One region of the Terribacillus sp. JSM ZJ617 genome, then DNA from elsewhere that is predicted to be linked to it. Evidence: predicted binding sites of a transcription regulator. Region 1 holds the regulator's gene; the other holds the start of a gene.
What was found. The regulator LexA, encoded in region 1, represses DNA repair genes until DNA is damaged. The targets are predictions, from matches to a motif close to CGAACATATGTTCG.
Positions count from the first base shown of each region.

Region 2: a site for LexA is predicted at 3,748-3,761, ahead of ACH6C1_RS08380 (WYL domain-containing protein). Genes of this name have one in related genera too.

Region 1 is NZ_JBISEQ010000002.1:291,503-296,926, reverse strand. Features, by position in the region: gene tkt (transketolase) at 1-1,811, opposite strand, end outside; gene ACH6C1_RS07735 (DUF896 domain-containing protein) at 1,938-2,162, opposite strand; gene ACH6C1_RS07730 (YneB family resolvase-like protein) at 2,205-2,864, opposite strand; gene lexA (transcriptional repressor LexA) at 3,149-3,778, shown strand; gene ACH6C1_RS07720 (hypothetical protein) at 4,068-4,448, opposite strand; gene ACH6C1_RS07715 (DUF2188 domain-containing protein) at 4,629-4,850, shown strand; gene ACH6C1_RS07710 (SDR family oxidoreductase) at 4,950-5,424, opposite strand, start outside.
Region 2 is NZ_JBISEQ010000002.1:437,691-443,114, forward strand. Features, by position in the region: gene ACH6C1_RS08365 (AAA family ATPase) at 1-1,450, opposite strand, end outside; gene ACH6C1_RS08370 (exonuclease SbcCD subunit D) at 1,452-2,603, opposite strand; gene ACH6C1_RS08375 (YqcI/YcgG family protein) at 2,675-3,412, opposite strand; gene ACH6C1_RS08380 (WYL domain-containing protein) at 3,486-3,704, opposite strand; gene ACH6C1_RS08385 (YolD-like family protein) at 3,818-4,150, shown strand; gene ACH6C1_RS08390 (L-cystine transporter) at 4,196-5,424, opposite strand, start outside.

The DNA.
Region 1 (5,424 bases):
AGGACGCTATCCTTGTAGGACTGCTCCTGAAGCTCGAAACGATCCCAAGAAGGCATGCTGACTACTGACGCCTCGATGTTTTGTTCACGAAGTGCTTCTTGTGCACGTACAGCCAACTGAACTTCTGAACCAGTTGCAAGAAGCAATACATCAGCCGTTTCCTTCTGGGCTGGGCTTACAACATACGCACCCTTCTTCACGCCTTCATACGCAGCTTGCTGCGTGGATGGAAGTGTCGGAAGATCTTGACGAGTCAAAACAAGCGCCGTTGGAACCTTATCAGATTCAAGCGCCAGTCTCCATGCAGCCTGTGTTTCGTTACCGTCTGCAGGACGGACAACACTCAAGCCAGGCATTGCGCGCAAGGATGGCAGCTGTTCGATTGGTTCATGTGTTGGACCATCTTCTCCGACTGCAATAGAATCATGTGTCAATACGTATGTCACAGGTGTTCCCATCAATGCAGACAAACGGATAGCTGGACGCAAGTAATCGCTGAAGACGAAGAAAGTACCACCGTACACTTTCAATCCACCATGAAGTGCCATACCGTTCAGTGCAGCACCCATTGCGAATTCACGTACACCGAACCAGATATTGCGTCCGCTGTAGTTGGCTTTGGAGAAGTTCTCTTCTTTTGCAAGCAATGTTTTATTCGAACCTGCAAGGTCAGCACTTCCGCCGAACAAGCTAGGCACTGCATCTGCGATTGCGTTCAATACTTTACCAGAAGCAGAACGAGTGGCAGTCTTGTCTTTGCCCTCTTCATATGTCGGAAGCGTATCTGCCCAACCTTCTGGCAATTCACCTTTGATTGCAGTAGTCAGTTCTTTTGCAAGCTCAGGGTGCGCTTCCTCATACTTAGCAAATAACTCATTCCAAGCCTTTTCTGCTTCTGCGCCTTTTTTGATGACTTTCTCTTCGAAATCACCATAAACCTCTTCCGGAACGTGGAATTCTTCATGCTCCCACTTGTAATATTCCTTCGTAAGCTTCACTTCATCAACACCTAGCGGTGAACCATGGGAAGCGCTTTTTGCTGATTTGTTCGGAGAACCATATCCAATAACTGTTTTCACTTCGATCAAAGTTGGCTGTGTTGTATTCGCTTTTGCTTGTTTGATTGCCTCACGAATCGCATCTACATTTCTGCCTTCTTCGACGCGGATAACTTGCCAGCCATAAGCTTTGAAGCGATCCTCTACGTTTTCAGAGAAGCTGTGGTGAAGATCACCATCGAGAGAAATATCATTGGAATCATATAGCACGATCAGCTTGTCCAAGCCAAGGTGGCCTGCAAGTGAAGCTGTTTCATGCGAAATACCTTCCATTAAGTCACCATCACCACAAATTGCATATGTGTAGTGATCTACAACAGGGAAGCCCTCTTTATTATACTTCGCTGCAAGATGCGCCTCTGCCATCGCCATACCAGTAGCCATCGCGATACCTTGTCCAAGCGGACCAGTAGTTGCTTCGACACCATCTGTATGATGGACTTCCGGATGTCCTGGTGTACGTGATCCGTACTGGCGGAAGGATTTCAAATCATCAATGGATACTTTGTATCCAGACAAATGCAAGAGGGAATACAATAACATGGAACCATGTCCAGCAGACAATACGAAACGGTCCCGGTTGAACCAATGGGAATTCTTCGGATTGTGAGCCATGAAATCGGTGAAAAGCGTATAAGCCATCGGCGCTGCACCCATCGGCATACCTGGGTGGCCGGAATTCGCTGCTTCGATTGCATCGATTGATAACGTACGAATTGTATTAATGGAAAGCAATTCTGTAGTCTGAACCATGTAAACATCCCTTTCATCTAGCAAATTATGTACTCTTGTTCATCCTATACAAAAATCTTCCGATAAACAAGGATTTATATATAGAAAAAGAAGGGAAAGGCTGTACATAGAGTCAGCCATCCCTTCTTATTCCTCTTCACGTAATTTTTTTACTTTTTCTGGTGTTACGTCATTGCCTTCACGATCCATAACTGTCATCGACTTGAACTGGTTTTTGAATGAAGAACGTACATTTCCCAGATATTCCTGTCTTAGTTCCTTTTGCTCTTTCTGTTCGCTAAGGCTGAGTCCTTCTGCCTTTGCTTTATTTGCTAACGCATTGAGGCGTGCTAATTTGTCTTTACTTAACATGTGTATATGCTCCTTTAAGCATTAAAGTTGATACACACTATGTTACCCGCTAGCGTCTTCCGATTCAAGCGAAAGATATTCCTGGTACCTTCTATGTACGGTCGCCTTTGATACATGAAAGCCCATACCTCGCAGAACAGAGCTGATTTCCTGGAAAGTAAGCTTGTTATTTCGCAGCCTGATCACTTCTTGAATCGGAAAATCAATCCGCTCTCTGCCCGGTGCAGCCTGCTGATTGCTCAGATTCTTGCTTGGATTATATCCTGCCTCGATTGCCCTTCTCATACCCCGCTTGATCTTCATATTATGGATCTTCCGCTGATACTCCTCGACTATACCAACGATTTGGAGCACCATACCATCCGATTCCGAAAGCTGGAATTCGCCATGCTGGCTAAGTGTATAAACCTTGACCTCCAGCTTTTGAAGATGATGGAACAAAGCAATCTTTGTATTGCCTCGCCCCAACCTTGTCTCATCCTGAATGAGGAGACAGTCTGCTTCACGCGCTGTGAACAAATCCAGCATGCGAAAAATCCCCGGCCGTTCGATGTCATAACCGCTCTGCTTTTCTTCGATGATATCGATGACCTCTATGTCGGAGGACGCAGCAAGACTGATGAGCTCCTCGCGCTGGCGCTCAATCGAGCTTGCCTGCTCGTCCTTTTCTGTACTTACTCTGCAATAGATGACTGCTTTCATTGATGTACCCTCTCAGTTCGACTAATTAGACGCTCATTATAAGTGTAAAGTATAAGAAGAAAAGCGTGAAGCCGAAAAGCACATAATAGAATAGATCTGATTTCGCTAGTTTTTTGAACATGGTAGACCCCTCCGTGTTTTAAGAACGTGCGTTCTCTTTGTTAATTCCATTATATACGAACATAGGTTCTAGTCAAGGCTTTTTTTCGAACGGATGTTTGTATATTGCAATCTATCATGGTATACTCTATGTAATAAAAATATATGCACGGGGTGTTCGATACATGATAAAACTATCGAAAAGACAGGAAGCGATTCTAGCATACATAAAGGAGCAGGTACTCGATAAAGGGTACCCGCCATCCGTCAGGGAAATCGGCGAAGCAGTCGGCTTGGCATCAAGCTCTACCGTTCACGGCCACCTTTCCCGTTTAGAGAAGAAAGGTCTTATCCGCCGTGACCCGACAAAGCCGCGTGCCATCGAGGTATTATCATTGGATAGTGATGATCAGACAGATATTCCCCGCGGTGAGGCAAACTATGCTCCCGTTATCGGAAAGGTAACAGCTGGTATTCCAATTACTGCAGTGGAGAATATAGAAGAATATGTACCTGTTCCTAGCCATTTAGTAGGTCCGGATGATAATATATTCGTTCTGGTCATTGTTGGGGAAAGTATGATTGAAGCTGGTATTCTTGACGGAGACATGGTAATCGTCAAACAGCAGCAAACGGCTCAGAACGGAGAAATTGTTGTGGCGATGACCGAGGACAATGAAGCTACTGTGAAACGTTTCTTCAAAGAAGAAAATCAGATACGACTGCAACCGGAAAACAGTACGATGGATCCTATCATTTTGGATAATGTCAGCATTTTAGGGAAAGTAATAGGCTTATATCGCTCCATCCAATAAAATCGGCTTCGGCCGGTTTTTTTTTCATAGAATTTACACAGTTTCTGCCTGCTTTCGACATACTTTTTGGGTATATTAGATTATTCTATTACCAAAAGTTAGAAAGCGGGTGGTATCGTGAAGCTGTTTTACAAGCTTGTCTGCAAGTTGCGAGGCCGTCATAAGATTGATAGTGTCACTGATTCGTGTAAATGTGGATATACCAGAAGCTACCGCAGAGAACAACATAGTATGGATGATTATTATCTTAAAGAACGCTAAACACACATTGTATGAATAAGGAGCTTGCCTATACGGCAAGCTCCTCTTTTGTGCTTTTCATTATTGCCAGTTTCAATGCTTCGAGAAGGATACCTGGTGTCACTTTTTCGTATGTCTCCCCAAGTAGCTGCTTGGCACCATCCAGAATTCGCCGGTTACCCATCAAAGCTAACAGCTCATGTCCTTTTACTAAGATATCGTCAATAAAAACATCTCTATAGTCCTTAGAGTTTGTTACAACACCTAAAATGAACCCTTCCTGCAGCAGCACTTCTGCGTGATGTACGACATCGTATGGTATGCATGTTCCTACAGCGCATCGGTATTCTCTTGCTTTCGTTCCTTGGAGTTGGTCTGCTTCTAACTGTTCCAATATTTCATGAAATAACGTAACACGTAGTTTTGGCATTTGATCTCCTCCTTGTTATGGTTCTATTATTCCACATATCGTTTTTCAATCTCCTGAAAAGTTTGTACATTATTTCACAAATAAGTGACAACTTAGAGAACTGCTTGAACCATACTAACTTGCATTAATATAGCAATTATGTGGTATAGACCTTATGAGCCAATTATTGGAGGTGGAATAATGTCAAACTATCACACTAACCCAGACGGGAATGGCAGTTGGCAAGTTAAGAAAGAAGGGGCAAAGCGTGCTTCAGGCCGTTTTGTCAAGCAGAAAGAAGCAATGGATTATGGGAAAGAACTAGCTAAGCGGACTGAAGGCGAACACTTCATTCACGGACGAGACGGAAGAATTCGGGAACGTGATTCTTATGGAAATGATCCATTCCCGCCAAGGGGCTGAATTTAGTCATGGATAGAACGCAAAGGGCATTTAAAATCTTAAAATAAATAACAAAACCTGAAATAGTTTCAGGTTTTGTTATACATCTTCTGCTTTCTATTAGTATGCAGTCCATCCTGCGTCTGCTGCTATGACCTGCCCATTGACGAAGCTTGACTCATCAGAACCTAAGAAAAGAGCAAGTTGAGCGATTTCAGCTGGTTTCCCTACACGCGGCATTGTTTCATTACCAGTCATTTGACGCCCGGCTCCAAATTCCGAGATACTCGTCATAGATGCACTTATGTTTGTCTCGACCCCACCCGGGGCTATACCATTACACCGGATACCAGAGTGTGCGTACATATATGCCGTATTTTTCGTCAATCCAGTTACTGCATGCTTGGAAGCTGTATATGCTGCTCCTGCACGCGCTCCTCGCAAACCGCCTGCTGATATATTATTGACGATTACACCATGACCTTGTTCCAAGAAGATATTTGTAGCAATACGCATTGCCCTCATGACACCAGTGGTGTTCACAGCAAAGACGCGATCCCACTTCTCATCCGTAATCTCTCCTACCGGTTCCATC
Region 2 (5,424 bases), 150 kb from region 1:
CTTTTTCCTGCAGAAGATTTTTGGTCTGCTGATAAATAGTGCGCATTTCCTGTAACTGACGGACCGCATCCTTCAATCGAGCTGCTTCCTCCAGTTGCCGATCAAGTTTCTCTAGTATTCCTTGATCCTCATAGAATGCTTGAATCAGTGCCGCTTCCTGGCTTAAATCTTGTTCCAGTATATGTTGCTGATTCTTCTTATCTGTGTGTGACTGTTTTAACTTGAGCAAACGCTGCTGCTTATCTTCAAGCATCTTCTGAATTCGTGTTAACTCCAGTTTGCGTTTTTCATAGTCCTTCCACTGCTCAAGCTGCTGCTTCTGCTTTTGCAGCTGTTCCTGCCGGCTTCTTCGCTGCGGTTCAAGCTCTTTTGCTTTTGTGTAGGAAGTGGAGATAGCGAGGTACTGCTGTTCTAACTGATCTTTTCTTTCCTTCGTTTCCTGCTGCGCTTTTGCCTGGCGCTGCCACTCCTGTTTGCGAGTCGCGAGCTGCTGCTCATAAGGTACCAGACGATTTGCTCGTTCCATATCCCGAAGGCGCTGCTGTTTTTGTTTGATCTCCGGCAGCTTGTGATCGAGTCGTTCTTTTTGGACAAGTGCTTGCTCCAGCTGTTTGAACGTATCAAGGAGCTGCTTTGCTTCGTAATATTGCTGCTGCCGTTCCTGCCAGATATTTTTATGCTTTTCAAGCTCCTGCTCTCCCTGTGTGACAGCAGCTTTTATAGCATCAAGTTCTATCTGCAGCTTCTTCATCGTATCTGGTACACTGTCTGTCTCAGCGGGCTCCTGTGTACGCCACTCGATTTTGCTGATTTGCTGCTGTTCTTTCCATTCTGTCTGCTGCAAACTTTCCTTGAGCTGTTTGGCTTCGTCCTTCAGAGCCTCCGTCATGCGTTCATAGAAGTATGTGCGGAAGATGCGCTGTAGAATTTCTTCCCTTTCTTTACTGTTCTCAGAGATGAGCTTTCGGAATTCTCCTTGCGGAATCATAATCATTTTACGGAATTGTTCATAATCGAGACCGATCTTCTCTTCGATTGCCTCGTTCACTTCCTTGATTCTGGAGCTGATCAGCACCTGCTCTCCATCTTTCCACTCATAAAACTCCGCTCTTGCCGGATCATCTGTAAAGCCGTCACCGCGCTCTTTCTTTTTCTGCTGTTTCGGGTAACGGATAACCTCATACTCCGTACCGCGAAGTGCGAAACGGTAGCGTACCTCCGTCGTTTCACCCGGTGCTGCGAAGTGGCTGCGAAGGGAATCTTGATCACGATCACTTCCGCTGGCACGTCCATACAAGCTGTAACATATTGCATCGAAGATTGTCGTCTTTCCTGCACCAGTCGGACCTGTGATCAAGAAGATGGATTCTGACCCAAGCTCCCGGAAATCTATCGTCTGCGGTTTGTGGTAAGGACCGAAAGCGGTCATATTCAATGTAATGGCACGCATATCAGCTTCTCCTCTCTTGCTCAACCAGACGTTGGATGATTGCTTCCATATGAGTCTGACGGTGTTCCGGTATTTCTTCACCTTTCATTTCCTCATAAAAGGCAGCAAATAGCTGCATATGCGACATACGCTGCTTTTCCTTGATTTGTTTGATGTCGGACATGGAGCTTACGCCTGCTTTTGCCTTGCGCTCCAATCGAAGGATATTTGGATAAAGTTTGCGCAGTTTCCCCATAGGGTCCAGCAGCTGCCCATCATCCAAGAGGCGTATATGCAGATAATCGTCCGGGTTTCCTGCCGTTCCTTCCATCAGTTCATCAAAGTATCCTTCTACAATACGCATGTCCCGCTCAGGTGTGAGATCGATCTTTTCAAAAGATTGGAATCCGTCAGCATCAAGCTCCACCATTGTCACTGATTTCTTATGGTTTGCCTCTGAAAACGAATATTTAAGCGGTGATCCGCTGTAGCGTATATGATCACTGCCGATCCGCTGCGCCTGATGCAAATGCCCAAATGCTGCATACGTGAATGGTTGGAAAAGAGCTGCATCCACATACGGACTCCCGCCGATCATCGAAAGCCGTTCCTCAGAGTCGGATTCCATACCGCCTGCAAGGAAAGCATGTCCAACAAAAACGTGCCGTTCCGTCATGTCATACGTATCAGTAATATAGGAAATGATCTTTTCCATCGCACGTTGATGGGTTGTGATAGTTTCATCTCCGAAGAATGCACGTACGTCAGCAGGCTCTGTATAGGGAATTAGATGAAAATGCACGGGACCATGTGCATCTTCCAGTGTGACCGGAGTCATTCCAGGCCGCAGCTTCGTTTCGATGTACAACTTACTTGCCTTGAACAGCTGACTGCCGAAATCGAGACGATCCGGGCTGTCATGGTTTCCACTGATGGACAATACTGGTATTTCCTTATCTCCGATCAACCAATTCCATGTGTTATTCAGCAATTCCACTGCATCGCGGGGCGGAATGGCCCGATCATATAAATCGCCTGCTACAATGACTGCATCAGGCTGTTCTCTATCGATTATCGTTTTGATCTGCTCCAGGATGAGAGCTTGATCTTCTGTCATATGTACGCTGTTGACGATCTTGCCAAGATGCCAATCAGCGGTATGCAATAGTTTCATACGAATTCCTCCTGCTATTATTCTAGCACGATTTAGAAAAGGGTGGTATGGGAAGAACCGGCAGGAAACTGCTAGTCTTGCTTTCTTCTATGAAAAGGGCATTTGGAAGGCGAGGTATTGTCATCATGGAGGAAGTACTGCTTCCATTCAAGATTATCCTCATTGCCGTATGCATTCAAATCAGGATGAATATCGCTAGAATCGTAATCGAGGATCCTTTCCCGGATTTTCTGTTTGATGGCAGCTGCAGCTTTCGGTTTTGATTCGAATGTCTCCAGCGCCCACCTTGGCGTAATGGCCAGCATCATACACGGAAAATGCCGGCTTTTCTTACTGGAATGTGCTGGAGTGGCACAAAACATGAAATATTGCTCCCCTCCGAAACAATATTCCCATAATACATCTTCCGGGTCTTTGGGAATATGAACTGGCCAGCTCTGTGAATCATAAGCGGCCGTCTTGCTGAGCAGGTCCCAAAAAATTTCAAAATAAGCAGGCACATCGAGGTGAAGCTCCTGCTGCTTTGTTGTATCAAAGAAAATAATCAGGGAAGTATAAGAACCTAATTTCTTTGCTTGCCGTCCGTATGCGCACAGAAAATCTGCCAGCTGTTCAGCTGCAGTTGCTGTCGTCGGGTCAGCGGCAAAGCCATAACGGAATTGACCAGTCCTATGACCGACTGTGGCTGGTATGCAGGGGAAATGGGAATGCTGGTCGGATAATTTATCATGAAAAGTGAAAAGTGCTTCTTGCTGCCAAGAAGTCTTGGGGTGATTGTCAGCATCATAGCTGTCAAACATGATCGTCATCACTGGTTCTCCTTTTCCTGGCTTAATCCCTAGTACTTTATTCAGGATGGAGATAGCAGGTGACTGACAGGAATTATGAAGACATCCGCCATAATTTACGCTGTGGCTGGATAGCTAGTATTCGATCCATCCGGAAGGTACGCAGCTGCTTACGCAAATAACAATACCCTGTTAGGGAGGACTCATTGATTCGCTCGATTTTTACTTGACGCTTCGTTAAGGAGCCATCCTTCGCCATATAAATCATTGTGACCTGCTGCTCTACGAATTTTGCCAATGCAATTCTATCCATTACGACCCCTGCCTTCTGTATAAGTTCATACACATATTATATACGAACTTATGTTCTGTGTCACTTGAAAAAGAACACATGTTCGACTATACTGTTTGCAGGAGGAATGACGTATGGTGAATGATCGCGGGAAAATCAAATGGACATCCCTGATGCTACCCGAGCATGTAGAGATGCTGCAGCAAATGGGACGGGAAATTGAAAAAAAAATGCCCCCAATCATAGATGAACAGCAGTTGGAAGAACTGGAACAGAAGATGCGCTCTATCCAGGTTGGCAAAACAAAAGTCAGTATGATGTACAGAAAAGGGCGCGATGCAGAACATGCATCAGGCGTCGTTACAGGACTGAAGCAGTCTGGGCAATATTTGCTTCTGGACACAAAGGATAGCTTGTACCCTCTCCGCATTCCATTCGACCATATTATAGATATTACGCTTCATTAAAAAAAGCCGCTCTCGGTTGAGGCGGCTTTTTTCATAGTGGTCAGCTTAACGTGCCATGCTTTCCGCTGGTGTTTCATCAGAAGCATATGTTTTTGTGTCCAATTCGCCAAGTGTCCGGCTGGTTACGAGACCTGATACCATTGATCCGCTGACATTGAGTGCCGTACGGCCCATGTCAATTAACGGCTCAATTGAAATTAGTACGCCGGCTAAAGCCACTGGCAAATTCATCGTAGAAAGAACGATCAAAGAGGCAAATGTTGCTCCTCCGCCTACTCCAGCTACACCGAATGAACTGATCATAACAACTATTATCAAGGTTGCAATGAACGACGGTGATAAAGGATTGATACCTTGAGATGGAGCGATCATAACCGCGAGCATAGCTGGATATATTCCAGCACATCCATTTTGTCCGATTGTGATCCCAAATGAGGCCGAGAAGTTGGCAATAGATTCTGGTACACCTAATTTATTTCGCTGTGCTTCCACGTTCAGCGGAAGAGTGCCGGCACTCGTACGGGAAGTGAAGGCAAAAGCCAACACTGGAAAGACCTTTTTTAGATACTGCTTTGGACTTAGTCCTAGTACAGCCAGCACAATAAGATGAACAACGAACATGGCAATCAGCGCCACATAAGAAGCAATAACAAATTTACCCAATGTAGCGATTGCGTTAAAATCACTGCCTGCTACCGTCTTTGCCATCAAAGCAAGTATGCCATATGGCGTTAGACGCAATACCAGTGTGACAATACGCATGACAAGACTATGCAGAGCTTCAATCATCTTTTTGAAGAAAGCTGCATGCTCAGGAGTCTTTCTCTTAATCCCAAGGTAAGCTACTCCTACAAATGCCGCAAAAATAACGACTGCAATCGTGGAAGTTGGTCTTGCTCCTGTCAAATCCAAGAACGGATTAGCAGGCAGGAATTCCAATATCTTCTGCGGAACAGTCGTGCTTTCGACTTCCGTCAGACTTGTTTCCAAATCTTCACCACGTGTTATTTCTGCATCGCCAGCTGTTACATCAATCGCTTTCAGGTCAAAACCTGCAGCAGCTGCAATTCCGATTGCTGCAGCAATTGCTGTTGTCACCATAAGTGTGCCGATGACAAGTCCGCTTATTTTCCCAAGATTAGAAGACTTCTCCAGTCTCGTAAAAGCAGCTACAATCGAGATGAAAACAAGCGGCATGACGATCATCTGTAAAAGCTTCACATAACCGCTTCCCACCAAACCAAACCAATCATTCGTCATGACGATGGTTTCAG